Regions from separate parts of the Kitasatospora paranensis genome, predicted to be linked through region 2. Evidence: riboswitches for the same ligand, from Rfam matches in the RefSeq annotation. Region 2 holds a riboswitch; each other region holds the start of a gene.
What was found. Region 2 has a riboswitch for cobalamin ahead of ABEB13_RS25385 (ribonucleoside-diphosphate reductase subunit alpha). Riboswitches for the same ligand answer to the same signal wherever they lie in the genome.
Positions count from the first base shown of each region.

Region 1: another riboswitch for cobalamin. It lies ahead of nicT (Nickel transporter NicT); the one in region 2 lies ahead of ABEB13_RS25385 (ribonucleoside-diphosphate reductase subunit alpha).
Region 3: another riboswitch for cobalamin. It lies ahead of ABEB13_RS28840 (cobalamin biosynthesis protein); the one in region 2 lies ahead of ABEB13_RS25385 (ribonucleoside-diphosphate reductase subunit alpha).

Region 1 covers NZ_BAABKV010000001.1:6,998,121-7,003,835, forward strand. The annotation lists gene ABEB13_RS33265 (SRPBCC family protein) at 1-571, shown strand, start outside; gene ABEB13_RS33270 (nucleotidyltransferase domain-containing protein) at 631-1,122, opposite strand; gene ABEB13_RS33275 (phosphatidylinositol-specific phospholipase C domain-containing protein) at 1,255-2,301, opposite strand; gene ABEB13_RS33280 (ArsR/SmtB family transcription factor) at 2,532-2,894, opposite strand; cobalamin riboswitch at 2,978-3,195, shown strand; gene nicT (Nickel transporter NicT) at 3,228-4,370, shown strand; gene ABEB13_RS33290 (EamA family transporter) at 4,595-5,437, opposite strand; partial or broken gene ABEB13_RS33295 (XRE family transcriptional regulator) at 5,533-5,715, shown strand, end outside.
Region 2 covers NZ_BAABKV010000001.1:5,271,232-5,276,946, reverse strand. The annotation lists gene ABEB13_RS25400 (glycosyltransferase family 2 protein) at 1-600, opposite strand, end outside; gene ABEB13_RS25395 (LamG domain-containing protein) at 952-1,623, opposite strand; gene ABEB13_RS25390 (hypothetical protein) at 1,572-1,856, opposite strand; cobalamin riboswitch at 2,240-2,371, shown strand; gene ABEB13_RS25385 (ribonucleoside-diphosphate reductase subunit alpha) at 2,572-4,962, shown strand; gene ABEB13_RS25380 (ribonucleotide-diphosphate reductase subunit beta) at 4,992-5,715, shown strand, end outside.
Region 3 covers NZ_BAABKV010000001.1:6,061,031-6,066,745, reverse strand. The annotation lists gene ABEB13_RS28855 (hypothetical protein) at 1-289, opposite strand, end outside; gene ABEB13_RS28850 (alpha/beta hydrolase family protein) at 695-1,822, opposite strand; gene ABEB13_RS28845 (helix-turn-helix domain-containing protein) at 1,918-2,607, opposite strand; cobalamin riboswitch at 2,830-3,011, shown strand; partial or broken gene ABEB13_RS28840 (cobalamin biosynthesis protein) at 3,103-4,073, shown strand; partial or broken gene ABEB13_RS28835 (cobyric acid synthase) at 4,070-5,564, shown strand; partial or broken gene ABEB13_RS28830 (putative cobaltochelatase) at 5,591-5,715, shown strand, end outside.

The DNA of each region.
Region 1 (5,715 bases), 1.7 Mb from region 2:
CGCCCTCCGGGTACTGGCTGCCACCGTCCCCGGCGCGGCGGTGCACGAGACTGTCCTGGACTCCCCGCTGGAGGAGGTCTGGGCAGTGGCCGCTGACCTGGCCGGAGCGATGCCGCGCTGGCTGCCCGACATTCATTCGGTCCAGCTGTCGCAGCAGGGCGACGAGGCCATAGTGGTGGGCCACACACGTCTGCGGGCCAGATTCGACATCGAGTTGCGACCCGGGTGGTGCCTGATGCAGAGCCGCTTCCTGCTCGGCGGCATGGCGGCTACGGAGGAGCCGGACGGCACACGCTTCGCCTTCCTGGGCGCGTTTCGGGTGCCGGCCGCAGGACCGCTCGGCACAGTGATCCGGCCACTCACTCGGCGGCTCGGTCGGCGATCGCTGCGCCGCTTCGAGTCACTGGTCCGTGCGGCTGCCGCGAGCCGGGCAGAGAGCGACGGGATCGTGGCTGCTCACGGCGAGTGGAGCTCCGGGCGATCCGATATTGCAGGGGAGAGGAGGCACCCTACGACGATCGCTGACGAGTGGTCCGAGGCTACCGCGGAGCAGGGCCATCCTCAGCGGTGATGCGCCCATCTCCGCGTGCGGCAGGGCGCAGTCGAATTCATCAGGTACGACGAGCCGGATCAGAAGTGCGTGGCGATTCCGAAGGCCATCCGGATCTGGGCCATGTCCGCAAGGTCACGATCCGTCGGTTCATAGCCCTGGTGGAAGTAGACCTGCTGTTCGGCCGACAGACACGGCACGACCGTGCCGCCGAGGTTGCCGGTGACGAAGGACGAGGACGGGTAGTGGAAAGGGGAAGCGGTATCGAACGAGGACTGTAGGGCCGAACCGTCCTCTGCGAACACCAGGGGATGGAGGTCGATTGCCCGTCCGGTCGAGTCAGTGAGAACGAAGCGGACCGGGCGTTGGTCCAAAGTCTCCACGAAACCTGCGGTGCCGAGGGCTGCCAACACGGCAGGCTCCTGCTCCAGGCGGTGCATGAGGTCGAGATCCCGGTGATCCCGGCTCTGTCGGCCAATGAGGGTGTCAATGCCCCAACCGCCGCCGACCCAGAAGTCAGTCCCCGCCCGCCGCAGCAGATCGACAACGGAGAGGACATCATCGGCTTCCATCACGGACTGCACCGTAGCCGACAGCACCCTGGCCAGGGAGCGCATTTTCCCCAGGCCGGTGACCGGCCAAAAATTCCTGGTGACCGGTCACCGGGGCCGCTCGCCGGCCGGCTGGGCACCGGAGAATGCGGGTCAGCCGCGGGGCAGTACCAGGGCCTGCACCTCGGGCAGGTGGCGCCAGTCGCTGGAGACGATGCTGGCGTGCGCCGCCGCAAGCTGGGTGGCGCGGGCCCGTGCCTCGTTGGCGGTGGGATCGGTGGCGCTGATCGCGGGGGCGACGTTCTGGGCGTCCGTCATCACCAGCAGATAGTGGCGGCTGTCGTACCAGGAGGTGTCTATGCCGCCGACGTAGGCCGAGGCGTCGCCGTCGAAGACCACGAACCAGGGCCGGATCCCGGCGTCGGTGTAGCCGGTGCGCGGGTCTCCGGAGGCGGCTCCGTGCACCGCCGGGAAGACCTGCGCCTGCCCGACCTTCCCGGCCGCGGCGAGGTTGCGCAGGTAGCCGCCGTACTCGACGTCGGTGTGCAGGGTGTCGAAGGGGTTGCCCTCCTCGACGGTGCCGGGAATGACATCGATCAGTACCCGTCCGGCCAGGGCCGCGCGGCTGGGCCAGTTACCGGCCCTGGCCGCCTCGTCGAGGGTGGAGTACGAACCACCGCCGGGCTTGGCAAGGAGATCGGCAGGGCGGAAGACGGTGTTGCCGAGATGTGCTGCGATCAGGCTGTCGAGCTGGGCGGGGCCCATACCGCGGTTGGCGGCGAAGCCGCCCTTGAGTTCGAGCTTGACGACGAGCGGGCCAGCGCCGGGGTGGGCGCCGAGCCAGACCCGGATGTCGTCGAAGCAGTTCTCCAGGTTCTTGTTGGTGCCGCCGCTGTACAGCTGGGAGGCGCTTGTTGCAGCGGTGCAGTTGTTGGAGTTGCCGAGGGGGTTGGAGTGGCTCACCTTCCACTCGGTGGTGATGGTGTCGGTCCAGACATCGAGCTCGATCATGCCCGTGCCGGTGTCCAGGCTCTGGGCGAGGAACGGGAAGGCGGCCGGGTCGTAGGTGTTGTGGATGCCGACGGTGGTGGCGGAGCCGAAGGGCAGGTCGCCGGTGCCGGTTGCACCGGAGGGCTGACCCGGGTTCAGGGCGGCGGCCGTGGCCAGCAGTCCCACAGCGAACGTACGGCGGAGCGTCACGGTGTCTCCTCGGGCGGATGCCTGGACGGCGGTCCGGGTGGGCCGCCGTCCGGCAGCATGGTGCACGGGAGCGACTTCAAGGTGACATGACAAGAAAACTTGGCTGAAGCTGACACTTCAACGGGCCGAGGAACATCCGCGTCGGGCAACATCCAGTGCGGGCTGGCGCGCCATGAAATGGTGGTGATCGGGAGGGGCGGGAGTAGGGGCCAGCATCCCCCGACACCCCGTCAGTCCTGCCGCCCGAGGACCCCGTGCGCGAGGAGTTCGGCGATGGCCGGGTCGGTCAGCCGGTAGCGGACCACCCGGCCGTCCCGCTCGCCGGTGACGACTCCTGCGGCGCGGAGCAGCCGCAGGGCCTGGGAAACGGCGGGGTCGCGTATTCCGGTTGCCACCGCAAGGTCGCTCACCGCGAGTGGGCCGGTTTCGTGGAGCGCGAGCAGCAGCGAGAGCCGCCCGGGGTCGGCGAGAAGGGCGAACCGCTCGGCCCACACACGTACATGCGCGGCGTCGCCGATGGCGGCGATCGCTTCGCAGACCCGATGGCCGTCGATGGTGCGGTGGCCGGCGCGGTCGGCGGGGACGAGGTGCATGCGGGCGATTCTCGCAGGTGCTCGGGCCGTGATCTTCAACACCTGCGCAGGTCTGCAGGCTTGCAGCTGTCATGGCGTCAGGCCTACGGTGGGCGGGCCGTGGTGCTCGGGAAGACCGGTGGTGGACCTCGTGGTCCCGAATCCGGAGCGGCCCTCGCCACTGTGATCGGGGTCATCCGTAGCCATCGGTGCCACTGGACGCGCAGCCGTCCGGGAAGGCCGGTTACGGAGTTCGTTCCGGGCCGGACGGCCGGGAGGGGAACCCGTCAGCCAGGAGACCGGCCGCGGCATCTCACGACGTCATTCCACGAGGTGCTGAAGCGTGATCCGCAGATGACCCTGCCCGTGACTGGTTCGACCCCGCCGCCTGCCGGGGCCGCAGGCGCACCGGTGTCCGCCGTTGCGCCCGCGGCCGCCTATCGGTGGGGTCGCGAGGACACTCTGCGTACCGCCGGACTGATGGCGGTGATTCTTGCCCTTCATGTGGTGGCGTTCGGAACGCTGTTCCTGCTGGTGGCGCCACACCACTACACCGTGGGGAACCAGGTGTTCGGGGCCGGCCTCGGCATCACCGCCTACACGCTCGGTATGCGGCATGCCTTTGACGCCGACCACATCGCGGTGATCGACAACACCACCCGCAAACTGATGGCGGACGGCCGGCGGCCGGTCTCGGTGGGCTTCTGGTTCGCGCTCGGGCATTCCTCGATGGTGGTGCTGATGGCGGCCCTGGTGGCGGGCGGCGCCAGGCTCGCGGGTGTGCTGATGGACGAGGACTCCACGATCCACCAGGTGCTCGGTGCGATCGGGACCACCGCCTCCGGCGCCTTCCTCTACCTCATCGCCGCGCTCAATCTGGTGGCGCTGACCGGCATCCTGCGGGTGTTCCGTGCGATGCGGCAGGGCCGTTTCGACGAAACGGAGTTGGAGGCTCAGCTCAACTCGCGCGGCCTGATGAACCGCATCCTCGGGCGGGCCACCCGGTCGATCTCCAGGCCCGGCCAGATGTTCCCGGTCGGGATGGTGCTGGGGCTGGGGTTCGATACGGCGACCGAGGTCACCCTGATGGTGATGGCGGGTTCGGGCGCGGCGGCCGGCCTCCCGTGGTACGGCATCGTCTGCCTGCCGTTGCTGTTCGCGGCCGGCATGAGCCTGTTCGACACGCTGGACGGCACGTTCATGAACTTCGCCTACCAGTGGGCGTTCTCCAACCCGGTGCGGAAGGTCTTCTACAACCTGACCATCACCGGGCTGTCGATCGCGGTGGCCTTTGTCATCGGCACCATCGAACTGGTGGCGGTGTTCCACGACAAGCTGGGTCTGACCGATCCGGTGAGCGGTTGGGTGGCCGGATTGAGCCTGGACAACGTCGGGTTCGTGATTGTCGGCCTCTTCGTGGTCGTCTGGGCGGCGGCGATCGGCTACTGGCGGATCGCCCGGGTCGAGCAGCGCTGGGCGTCGAGGTCGGACGGATGAACCTCACCTCCGGTGCCCCATGACCCGCTGCGCCCGTCACACCGCTGCGCCCCGTCACGCTGCTGGGCCCGCACCCCCGCACCGGCCCGTTGCCCCACGCCGCCCCGCACCCCGCAGGGCCCCGCATCCCGGCGGCGCCGTCCTGCGGTGCACAGCCATGGTCACGGGCATGGGTGCGCGCGTGCACGGGCGGGCATAGGCACGTGCCCGCACCCGTGCCCGCGCTACGCCGCCGCCAGCAGCACGGTTCCGAGGACGGCCAGTCCGGCGCCCGCGACCTGGACGCGGCGCAGGCGTTCCTTGAGCAGACCGCGAGCCATCAGTGCGGTCACCACGGGGTACAACGAGGCGAGCACGGCGGCCACGGCGGGCGCGCCGCCGTGCGAGGCAAGGGCGAAGGTGGCGTTGGCGCCGACGTCCGCGAGTCCGACGGCGGTCAGCGCGGGCAGGCTGGGGCGGATGGCTCCCGGTTCGGTGCGGCAGCCGCGGCCGGCGAGCAGGATGCCCATGCCGACGGCGACGTTGCAGAGCCTCTGGACGCAGAGAACCAGCAACAGGCCGCCATCGGTCGAGGCATGGGCGATGAGCGCCATGACCGCACCGAAGCCGAGAGCCGCCGCGAGGGTCAGGGCCAGTACCCGGACCCCGATCGCGGCCCCGCCGCTCTGCGGCCCGCCGGCCAGGGCCACACCGAGCACCGCGACGGCGATACCCGCGACCTGTCCGAGCCCGGGGCGCTCGCCGACCGCCAGGCCGACCCCGACCGGGACGGCGACCCCGACCGTGGCCAGCGGTGAGACCACGCCCATCGGTCCCAGTGCCAGCGCCCGGTAGAAGGCGAGGATCGCGAAGGGGCCGATGATTCCCGCTGCCACGGCGTACCAGAGCGCAGGCGAGGCGTCCCGCACCGCGCCGGTGGCGAGTACGGCCGCCAGCAGGACGGCGGCCGCCGAGCCCTGGGAGACCACCACGACGGTCTGTGCGGGCAGCCGCCGGGTGAGCGAGCCGCCCCCGAAGTCGGCCATCCCCCACAGCAGGCTGGCGGAGAGTGCGAGGAGCTGGGACACCACAGTGGACTCCGAAGTACTGTCGGATGGACTCATCGTTCGGTCGCAGCTTAGAACAGTGAAGTGAACTTTCCGACTCAATATTTTGGACTGACGTGCCTGATCTCGACCTCATCACCCAGGCCCTCGCCCGCAACCTCAAGCGGCTGCGCAACGAGCGCGGGTACACCCTCGACGCGCTGGCCGCCCGCTCCGGGGTGAGCCGCGGCATGATCGTGCAGATCGAACAGGGGCGCACCAATCCGAGCGTCGGCACCGTCGTCCGGATCGCCGACGCG
Region 2 (5,715 bases):
GGTCCGGTACTCGATGGGGACCTCCATGAACCGGTACCCGGCCGTGGTCGCGGCGTTCTTGATCTCCTGGGAGAACGCCATGCCGGCCGACCGGACGTCCAGGCCGTCCCAGATGTAGCGCCGGAAGATCCACATGCCGGACTGGGAGTCCCGCAGGCCGTTGCGGAAGAGCGTACGGCTCAGCGCGCTGAGGGCGTGGTTGGCCACGAAGTGCGAGGCCTTCATGGCGCGCCGGTTGGTGCGGTGCAGCCGATCCGTCGTCATGAACTCGACGTCCTGGTCGACCAGAGTGCGCAACAGGTCCGGGAGGGCGTCGAACGGGTAGGTGCAGTCCGCGTCGCCGGTGGCTATGACGTCGCCGGTGGCGACGTCGAAGCCCGCCAGGTAGGCGTTCCCGTAGCCGCGCTCGGGCTGGTGGACGACCCGGGCACCCAGTGCGTGGGCGACCGCGGCGGTGTCGTCGGTGGAGGCGTTGTCGACCACCACGACCTCCGTCCGCCAGCCGGCTGCGGCAAGCTCCGCCACCGGCACCGTGCCCATCACCGCCGGGAGGTTTGACGCCTCGTTGAGTGCGGGAATGACGATGGACAGAGTGTTCACGCTCTCTTCCCCCTGAAAGCTGCTGCGTGTGGCCGCACACCCCCGTGCGGCGAACGGCAGGACCGGGGGCGGGCATCGGGACGGCACGTTCAGTGCGGTACGGACGGCCCGGGTTGGTCACAGGCCATGGCCCGTCGACCCCTCACGCGTCGAACACCCGATCCCCCGGGGCCGCGGCCGACCATGTTCGGCCGACACCGCAACCCGATGCGACCCGACGATAGCCGACGGTCGCTTCCCCGTTCCAACGGGCGTCATCTTTTCATACTGGGCATGGCTGTGACACAACGCCAGATGTGTGCGGGGCCACACCGCCGGCTTCGCGGGGCCGGCGGCGGAGTGGACGGACCGTCAGCCGCCGACCAGCCAGGAGCCGCTGGGCTTGGCACTCAGACCGGTGCCGCCGCCCTTGAGGCTGGCGACCTGCGTGGGATTCAGCGCCTTGTCCCAGACCAGGATGCGGCCGATGACGCCGGCCCAGCTGCCGCCCCAGATGCCGTGGTGCCGGCTGCGGCCGAGCTGCAGCGGGCCCGGACCGGCCCAGATGCCGCCGCCGACCTTCTCGGTGGCGGCCGACGCCCCGTTGACGTAGAGCGTGACGGCCTTCTGGTCGGCGTCGTACACGCCGGTGAGCAGCGCCCACTGACCGACCGTCGCCAGGGTGGTGGGGGCGGTGGCGGTGACGACCGTGCCGTCCGCGCCGCCGTCCTTGGTCTGGACCCGGAACACCCAGGCCTGCTTGCCGTTCGCGTCGTCCCGCGCCAGGTCGAAGGAGTACGAGACCCCGTCGCCCTCACTGATCGCCGAACGGGAGCCGCCGGGAGCCTCGTTGTAGACCCAGGCGGAGATGGAGAAGCTCTTGGTGACGTCCACGACCTGGTTGGCGGACTGCGCGAAGGAGTTGCCGTTGCTGCGCAGCCGCAGCGCCCAGCCGCCCTGGACCTCGCTCAGCTGCGCGTCCGGCCCCATGGCTATGTTCGACTGCCCGGAGCGGTCGGCGAGCAGCTCCGGCTGCCCGGCCACGGTGGGCGAGTTGGCCGCCGCGGAGGCGCCGGACCCGGACGGGCGGGGGAGGCCGCACTGCTGCCGCTGGCCGTCGGGCCGGGGGTCGGGCCGTGGTGCATGCCGCCGACCACGACCGTGCCGACGGCACCGCCGAGCACGACCGCCGCGAGCACGATGCCGCCGGTCCACATCAGCTTGCGCTTGCGGGACCTGGCCTCGTGCCGCTCGGCGAGCGCCTCCCAGTCCGGCATCGCGGAACCGGCGGACGGCTGCGTCTGCCACGGGGGCGGGGTCGCCTGCGAAGGGAACGTCGGCGGGCCGAATCCGGCCTGCGGCGGGAAGGGCTGACCACCCTGCGTCGCCTGACCCTCGGGGGTACCGGACGGCCCCCCTGGGATGCGGGCTGACCATTCCAGCCGGGCGGTGCTCCCGTTCCGTCGCTCATGAGCTGAGATCGTAGGCCATGGCGCCCACGAGGGTCCCGGGTGGTGACCATTCCGTGAGCAGGACGGGCAGGTCGGGGGCGGGACGGATGCGCGGAACGTGGTCCTCCGGGCAGCCCGCGCCACGGACGCGACACGGACGCGACACGCTCCGTGCACAAGATATGGGGGTACATCAACGAGACACCACAACATGTATGCTCACTCTCGCTGTCGACGCAGGGGAATCCGGTGGAAGTCCGGGACTGCCCCGCAACGGTGAGCAGGCTCCCCTACGCCGGGGCCCGCACAGTCCGAGGACCTGCCGACCGTGTGCCACAGGGCTTCCCCGCAGAGGCCATGAAGCACAGCTGTACGTCCGGGCCTCGCGGGTGGGCCGGGTGGGCGGTGCGCGCCCCGATCACGATCGGGCGTGCCGTCCTCCCCTGCCGCGCCGGCCCGGGCGGCCTCCCCAGCCGGGAGGTGCCCCGACCGCTGCCGCCACAGGAGAGAGTGCGCCTTGACCGTCGCTGCCTCAGTCACCCTGCCCTCCCAGGGTCTCGCCGACTCCGCCCGGAACGACCCCGGTGCGGCGTTGCTCCGGCTGCTCACCGACCGCAGCACCGACCTCCCCCAGGTGGACCCCGGTCACGTCGCCGCCGCCGCGCTGCGCGGACGCCACGCCGGCTCGGACTTCGCCGAGCTGCGCGGGCTGGCCGTGGAGGCCGCCGCGTCGATGATCGCCGAGGACCCCCAGTACTCGAAGCTCGCGGCCCGGCTGCTCGCCCTGGAGATCCAGGACGAGGCCGTCTCGCAGGGGGCGGTCTCCTTCGCCGCCTCGATCGCCGTCGGCCACGCCGAAGGCCTGATCGGCGATGCCACCGCCGCCCTCGTGGCCCGGCACGCGGCCCTGTTCGACTCGCTGCTCGACCCTCAGGGCGACGACCGGTTCGAGTACTTCGGCCTGCGCACCGTCCAGTCCCGCTACCTGCTGCGCCACCCGATCACCCGCAAGGTCGTGGAGACCCCGCAGCACTTCCTGCTGCGCGTCGCCGCCGGCCTGGCGGTCGGCGACAGCGAGCAGTCGGTGGCCGAGGTCGCCGAGCTGTACCGGCTGATGAGCCGTCTGGAGTACCTGACGTCCTCTCCGACGCTCTTCAACTCCGGCACCAAGCACCCGCAGATGTCCTCCTGCTACCTGCTGGACTCGCCGCTGGACAACCTCGACTCGATCTACAACCGGTACGCGCAGATCGCCCGGCTGTCCAAGCACGCCGGCGGCATCGGCCTGTCCTACTCCCGGATCCGCTCGCGCGGTTCGCTCATCCGCGGCACCAACGGCAAGTCCAACGGCATCGTGCCGTTCCTGCGCACCCTCGACTCCTCGGTCGCCGCGGTCAACCAGGGCGGCCGCCGCAAGGGCGCGGCCTGCGTCTACCTGGAGACCTGGCACGCGGACATCGAGGAGTTCCTCGAACTGCGCGACAACACCGGCGAGGAGGCCCGCCGTACCCACAACCTGAACCTCGCGCACTGGATCCCGGACGAGTTCATGCGCCGGGTCAACGCGAACCAGGACTGGTCGCTGTTCTCCCCCGCCGACGTGCCCGAGCTGGTCGACCTGTGGGGCGCCGACTTCGACGAGGCGTACCTCAAGGCCGAGCTGGCCGGCAAGGCCGTCCGCACCATCCCGGCGCAGACCCTGTACGCCCGGATGATGCGCACCCTCGCGCAGACCGGCAACGGCTGGATGACCTTCAAGGACGCCTCCAACCGGGCCGCCAACCAGACCGCGCTGCCCGGCCGCACCGTGCACTCCTCCAACCTGTGCACGGAGATCCTGGAGGTCACCGACGACTCCGAGACGGCCGTCTGCAACCTCGGCTCGGTGAACCTCGGCGCCCACGTCGCGCCCGGCGCCACCGCCGCCGACCTGGTGGGTGCGATGGACTGGGAGCGCCTGGACGCCACCGTGCGCACGGCCGTGACCTTCCTGGACCGGGTCATCGACATCAACTTCTACCCGACCACCGAGGCCGGTGCGTCCAACTCCCGCTGGCGCCCGGTGGGCCTGGGCATCATGGGCCTGCAGGACGTCTTCTTCCAGCTGCGGATCGACTTCGACTCCGCCGAGGCGAAGGCCCTCTCCACCCTGATCTCCGAGCGGATCATGCTCACCGCCTACGAGCGCTCCGCCGACCTCGCCGAGCGGTTCGGCCGCCACGAGGCGTACGCCGAGACCCGCGCCGCCCGCGGCGAGCTGCACATCGACCACTTCGCCTCGGCCGCCCCGCAGTGGACCGGCCGCTGGGAGGCGCTGCGCGCCCGGATCGCGGAGACCGGCCTGCGCAACTCGCTGCTGCTGGCGATCGCGCCGACCGCCACCATCGCCTCGATCGCCGGCGTGTACGAGTGCATCGAGCCGCAGGTGTCCAACCTGTTCAAGCGCGAGACCCTCTCCGGTGAGTTCCTCCAGGTCAACCCGTACCTGGTGCGCGAGCTGAAGGCGCTCGGCGTCTGGGACCAGCAGACCCGGGACGCCCTGCGCGAGGCCAACGGCTCGGTGCAGGAGCTCAACTGGCTGCCCGTCGAGGTCCGCTCGCTGTACCGCACGGCCTGGGAGCTGCCGCAGCGCGCGCTGATCGACCTGGCCGCGGCCCGCATGCCGTACATCGACCAGAGCCAGTCGCTGAACCTCTTCATGGCCGCGCCCACCATCGGCAAGCTCAGCTCGATGTACGCGTACGCCTGGAAGGTCGGCCTGAAGACCACCTACTACCTGCGCTCGCGCCCGGCCACCCGGATCGCCCAGGCCGCCACCGGCGCCCGGACCGCCACCGCGGTGCCGGTCCCCGCGCCGACCATGAGCCAGGAGGAGCAGGACGCCATCGCCTGCTCCCTGGAGAACCCCGAGTCCTGCGAGGCCTGCCAGTGAGCTCCCCGACCGACGCCGACCGCCAGAAGATGCTGCTCGACCCGGGCTTCGAACTGACGCTCCGCCCGATGCGCTACCCGTCGTTCTACGACCGCTACCGGGACGCCATCAAGAACACCTGGACGGTGGAGGAGGTGGACCTGCACTCCGACGTGGCCGACCTCGCCAAGCTCAGCGACGGCGAGCGGCACATGATCGGCCGGCTGGTCGCCTTCTTCGCGACCGGCGACTCGATCGTCTCCAACAACGTGGTGCTGAGCCTCTACAAGCACATCAACTCCCCCGAGGCCCGGCTCTACCTGTCCCGGCAGCTGTTCGAAGAGGCCGTGCACGTCCAGTTCTACCTGACGCTGCTCGACACCTACCTGCCCGACCCGGACGACCGCGCGGCGGCCTTCGCGGCGGTGGAGAACATCCCCTCCATCCACCAGAAGGCGCAGTTCTGCTTCACGTACATGAACGCGGTCGACCACATCGACTCGCTGCAGACCAAGGACGACCGCCGGGCCTTCCTGCTCAACCTGATCTGCTTCGCGGCCTGCGTCGAGGGGCTGTTCTTCTACGGCGCCTTCGCGTACGTGTACTGGTTCCGCAGCCGGGGCCTGCTGCACGGCCTGGCGACCGGCACCAACTGGGTGTTCCGCGACGAGTCCATGCACATGGACTTCGCCATGTCGGTGGTCGACACCGTCCGCGAGGAGGAGCCCGACCTCTTCGACGACGAGCTGGCCAAGCAGGTCACCACGATGCTGG
Region 3 (5,715 bases), 790 kb from region 2:
TCACCGCCTCGTCGTCGCGCTCCCAGGCGTTCAGGCGCCAGCCCGGTCCGGCGCCGCCGTCGCGCAGTTCCACCAGGCCGACCAGCAGGGCCTGGCCCCAGGCCTTGGCGGCGGCGCCGACGGTCATCGCGAGGGCGCGTCCGGCGGCCCTGGCGTCGTCCGGCAGCAGCTCGCCGCGCTTGTCGACCTCGCCGAGCTCGCCGGCCCACCGGGCGATCCGGACGGCGTCGGCGAGCATCCGCCGGGCCAGCGGGGCCAGCTCGGCCGGCGCCGGGAAGCCCTCGGGCATCGGCACCCGGCCGCGGCCCGGCTTGGGCGCGGGAGTGCGGCGGCGGGCGGGGCCGCCCGGGGGTACGGCGTCGGCCCGGCCGGCCGCGCCGGGCAGGCGGGTCACCGTCGCTCCGTTGCGGATCGCGGGCTGGAGCGGGGCATCACGGTCGCGCGGGTTCCGAGACGTCACGCCGTGCAGTCTTCCCCGCGCAGGGGCCTTCTGTCACATCGAGTTCGGCGGACATTCGGCGGCGCGGCCCCGGGACGGGTGCGAGACGGGGCAACAGCGACCAAACCGGGCTGCCGCGCCGACACGAATGGCATGCACACGATCACGCAGGGTGCCGACCGCCCGGCCGGTCCGCAGCAGCAGGCGGCGGGCGCCCCGCACCGGGCAGCGGGCGCGGGCGGGTCGGAGCAGGGGTCACAGCAGCGGGGTCAGCCAGCGGCGCAGGGCCTCGGTGTAGCCGTCCGGGTCGGCGTTCCAGAGCGCGGCGTGCGCGGCGCCCGGCACGGCCTGCAGGCTGACCAGCTGCTCGCGGCGGCGGGCCAGCCGCGCGGCGCTCTCCCAGGGCGACACCTCGTCCGTCGGGCTGTGCAGCAGCAGGGCGGGCACGTGCAGGTCGGTGCCGTCCGCGAGCCGGGCGAAGCCCGCCAGGTCGACCTTGGAGCGCCCCTCGGCCGCCAGCGCACCGAGCTCGGCCAGTGGCCCCGGCTGGCCGGCCCGGGTGGCCTCCCGGCGGACGGTGGCCGACCAGTCCAGCACCGGGGAGTCCAGCACCAGCCCGGCGATCGACTCCCGCCACGGCGACCGGGCCGCCGTGTGCAGCGCCATCGTGGCGCCCAGCGACCACCCGTACAGGACGATCCGTCCGGCGCCCTGGTCGCGGGCGAAGCGGACGGCCGCGTCGACGTCCCGCCACTCGGTCTCGCCGAAGTGCCCGAGGCCGTCCGGGGAGGCCGGTGCGCCGGGGTCGCCGCGGTAGCTCACCACCAGGCTGGGCAGCCGCAGCGAGTGCAGCAGCGGCAGCACCGGCAGGGCCTGCCGGCGGTCGGTGCCCGGGCCGTGCACCAGGATCACCCAGAGCCCGCGGATCCCGGCCACGTGCCAGGCCGGCAGCGGGCCGAGCTCGCCGTCCACCACGCCCTCGGAGTAGGTGAGGCCGACGGAGGTGGCCGGGTCCCCGGTGTACACCCGCGCGGTGAGCCGGACCTCCTGCCCGGTGCGCAGCGTGCCGCTGTCGGTGCCGAGCAGGCGGCGGGTCACGCCCTGCGGGCCCGTGCCGAGCACGTCGCCGACCACGGCGTGGCCGCCGTCCTTCCACTCCAGGGCGTAGCGGCCCGGGCGGGCGGTCTCGACGCTGCGGGTGACGGTGACCCGGTCGGGGGCGAGGGCCTGGACGCGCAGGCCCGCGGCGGACGGCGCGGGCGCGCCCGCGAAGCCCGGCCGGACGGCGCGCTCGGAGGCCCGCCGGCCGAGCAGCAGCACCGCGGCGCCGGCTCCGGCCGCAGTGGCGGTGGCGGCGACGACGGCGGCGGTTCCCCAACGCATGGCGCTCCCCGGTCTGCTGGACTGCGACGGCATGGCGTCTCCAGTGCACGCCCCCGGACGGCCCCGGGCCACCGGAGCGGGGCCGTCCGTGGCCGTCAGACCGGGATGTCGAAGCGGTGCCGGCCGAGCAGTTCCCAGAAGCGGACGGGCAGCGGGGTGGCCGGCGGCCCGTCGGCGGCCGGGGCCGAGGCGCCCCAGTGCGAGGGGACGCGGTACCCGTTCTGAAGGTCCGCCAGGGCCGCCGAGAGCACCTCCGGCGGGGCCGGCACCATCCGGGCCACCGCGGCCGCCTGGGCCTGCCAGCGGCCGTCGACGACCTGCCGCAGGCACCGCTCCAGCTGTTCCTGGCGGCCGGTGACCCGGACGAGCGTGCGCAGCGGGATGCCGAGGGCGTGGGCCAGGGCGTGGCTCTGCTCCTCGTCGGCGTCCCAGTGGCCGGTGGCCTCGGCCCGGGCGTAGGTCGGCAGGGAGACGCCGATCCGGCGGGCGGCCTGGTCGGCGGTCAGCTCCCGGGCGAGCCGGTGGTCCCGCAGGGTGGCCGGCGGGGTGCCCATCAGCTGGGCGGGCGGGCACCACAGGGCGCGGGCGAGGGCGATGAACTCCTCCTCGGAGGGGCGCAGCCCACCGCTCTCCCAGGCGAGGACGTGGGTGGGCAGCAGCCGGACGCCGTGCGCGGCCATCCCCTCGGCGACCTGGCCGGGCGTCAGGCCGAGCCCGGCCCGGTGCGCCCGCGCGGCCTGCGGGGAGAAGGGCACCGGCGGCGGGAGGGGCGGTCTTCGTCGCATGCGACTGAACGTACGGGCGGGCCCGCGGGGCCATCACCCGCCGAACACACGAAGCGGTCGCCGGCGGCCCGGGACGGCGGGTGGAGGATCCTACGAGCGGCGGCGGCCGATCCTGGAGGATCGTCGGAGGGAGCGACGGCGTCAGGGCGCCCCGGACCTGCGACGGTGTGTGACCAACCCCTCCGCAGGCTCTGTTGACGCCCGGTCGCGGCGCGTGATGGGATCCTTGCGCCATACGGAGGCATGCAGAGGAAGCCGGTGCGAGTCCGGCGCGGTCCCGCCACTGTCACCGGGGAGCACGCTCGACCACATGGTCACGGCGGTCCGCCACAGGGTCGCCGGAAGGCCCGAGGGTGCGTTCGACCCGGAAGCCAGGAGACTCTCGCCGCCGGTTCGTCGATCCAGGGCGCGGACCCTGAGTGAGGACACGCACGCCATGCAGGCTGCCCAGCGGTCGCCGTTCCACCACGCCCTGGACGCCTCGCCGTGCCACGGCTGAGGCCCGCCTCCCCCTATCTGCTGGGCGCCGTCGCCGGGTATCTCGCCGACGCCGCGCTGGCCGACCCCGTCGGGGCCACCCGGTGGCGCTGTTCGGCACCGCCGCCGGCCGGCTGGAGCGCGCGCTGTGGCGCGACCACCGGGGCGCCGGGGCCGCGTTCACCGCGCTGAGCGTGGGCGCCGTGGCGGCAGGCGCGGTGGCCGTCGAGCGGGCGCTGGGGCGCCGCCCCGGGGCGCGCACCGCGTTCACCGCGGCGGCGGCCTGGACGGTGCTGGGCGGCACCTCGCTGAGCCGGGAGGCGCGCACCGTCGGCCGGGCCCTGGCGGCCGGCGACCTGGCCGCCGCCCGCCGGCGGCTGCCGCACCTGTGCGGCCGCGACCCGAGCGGGCTGGACGAGCAGCAGGTGGCCCGCGCGGTGGTCGAGTCGGTGGCGGAGAACACCGCCGACGCCGTCGTCAACGCGCTGGTGTGGGGGGCGGTCGCCGGCGCGCCGGGGCTGCTGGCCTTCCGTGCCGTCAACACCCTGGACGCGATGGTCGGTCACCGCTCGCCCCGCCACCTGCGGTTCGGCTGGGCCGCGGCCCGGCTGGACGACGTCGCGGGCTGGCCCGGCGCGCGGCTGACGGCACTGCTGACGGTCGCGGCCGCCGAGCACCCGCGGACGGCGCTGCGGGTCTGGCGGCGCGACGGCTCGTCACATCCGAGCCCGAACGCGGGTCAGGCCGAGTCGGCGTTCGCGGGCGCGCTCGGCGTCCGGCTGGGCGGCACCCTGGCCTACGGCACCCGGGTGGAGCACCGGCCGGTGCTGGGGGCGGAGCTGCGGCCGGTCGGCGTCGCGGACATCGAACGGGCCTGCCGGCTGTCGCGCCGGGTGGGGATCCTCGCCCTGGCGGCGACGGTCGGAGCCCGGGCGCTGGGTGGTGCCGTCCGCCGCGGACGCACCCGTGGGAAGGGGAACGGATCGTGAGCAACGCGCTGCTGGTGGCGGGGACGACCTCGGACGCCGGGAAGAGCGTGGTGACGGCCGGCATCTGCCGCTGGCTGGCCCGGCAGGGGGTGCGGGTCGCCCCTTCAAGGCGCAGAACATGTCGCTGAACTCCTTCGTGACGGCGGACGGCGCCGAGATCGGCCGCGCCCAGGCGATGCAGGCGCAGGCCGCCCGGGTCGAGCCGGAGGCGGCGATGAACCCCGTGCTGCTCAAGCCCGGCGCGGACGGCCGCAGCCAGGTGGTGCTGCTCGGCCACCCGGTCGCCGAGGTCGGCGCGCTGGACTACCGCGAGCGCAAGCCCGTCCTGCTGGAGCGGGCCCTGGAGTGCCTGGCCGACCTGCGCAGCCGGTACGAGGTGGTGGTCTGCGAGGGAGCCGGTTCGCCCGCCGAGATCAACCTGCGGGACCGCGACATCGCCAACATGGGGCTGGCCACGGCCGCGAACCTGCCGGTGGTGGTGGTCGGCGACATCGACCGCGGCGGCGTGTTCGCGGCGATGTACGGGACGCTGGCCCTGCTCTCCGCCCAGGACCAGGCGCTGGTGGCGGGCTGGTTCGTGAACAAGTTCCGCGGCGACGCGCGGCTGCTGGCACCGGGCCTGGACATGCTGCGGGAGCTGACCGGGCGTCCGGTGCTGGGCACCCTGCCGATGCTGGCGGACCTGTGGCTGGACGCCGAGGACTCGCTGGACCTCACCACCGCGGTCGAGCGCGGCCGCACCCGGGGCCGGTCGGCGCGGACGTGCTGCGGGTCGCCGTGCTGCGCCTGCCCCGGCTGTCGAACTTCACCGACGTGGACGCGCTCGCCCAGGAGCCGGGGGTCCTCGTCCGCTGGGCGACCAGACCGGAGGAGCTGGCCGACGCGGACCTGGTGGTGCTGCCCGGCACCCGGGCCACCGTCGCGGACCTCGCCTGGCTGCGCGAGCGCGGCCTGGAGGGCCCGCTGCGGGCCCGGGCGGCGGCGGGGCAGCCGGTGCTCGGGGTGTGCGGCGGGTACCAGATGCTGGCGCGCGAGATCGTCGACGAGGTCGAGTCGAAGGCGGGCGCGGTCGACGGCCTGGCGCTGCTGCCGACCCGGGTGGTGTTCGGCGCGCGCAAGGTGCTGGGCCGGCCGGTCGGCGAGGCGTACGGGGAGCGGGTCGAGGGGTACGAGATCCACCACGGCGTGGTCGCGGTGGAGGGCGGTGAGGCGTTCCTGGACGGGTGCCGGGTCGGATCGGTGTGGGGCACGACCTGGCACGGCGCGCTGGAGAACGACGGCTTCCGGCGGGCGCTGCTGCGCGAGGTGGCGGCGGCCGCCGGGCGGGCCTTCGTGCCGGCGCCGGACACCTCGTTCGCGGCGGCCCGGGAGGCCCGGCTGGACCGCCTGGGCGAGCTGATCGAGGAGCACGCGGACACCGACGCCCTGTGGAAACTGATCGAGGGCGGGGCGCCGGCCGGCCTCCCGTTCGTCCCGCCCGGTGCGCCGTGAGCGATGTCGAAAGGCCTGATGTGCAGATGACCGATGCCCGTTACCCGTTCACCGCGATCGTCGGCATGGCCGACCTGCGGCTGGGGCTGCTGCTGAACGCCGTCTCGCCGGCCGTCGGCGGGGTGCTGGTGCGCGGCGAGAAGGGCACCGC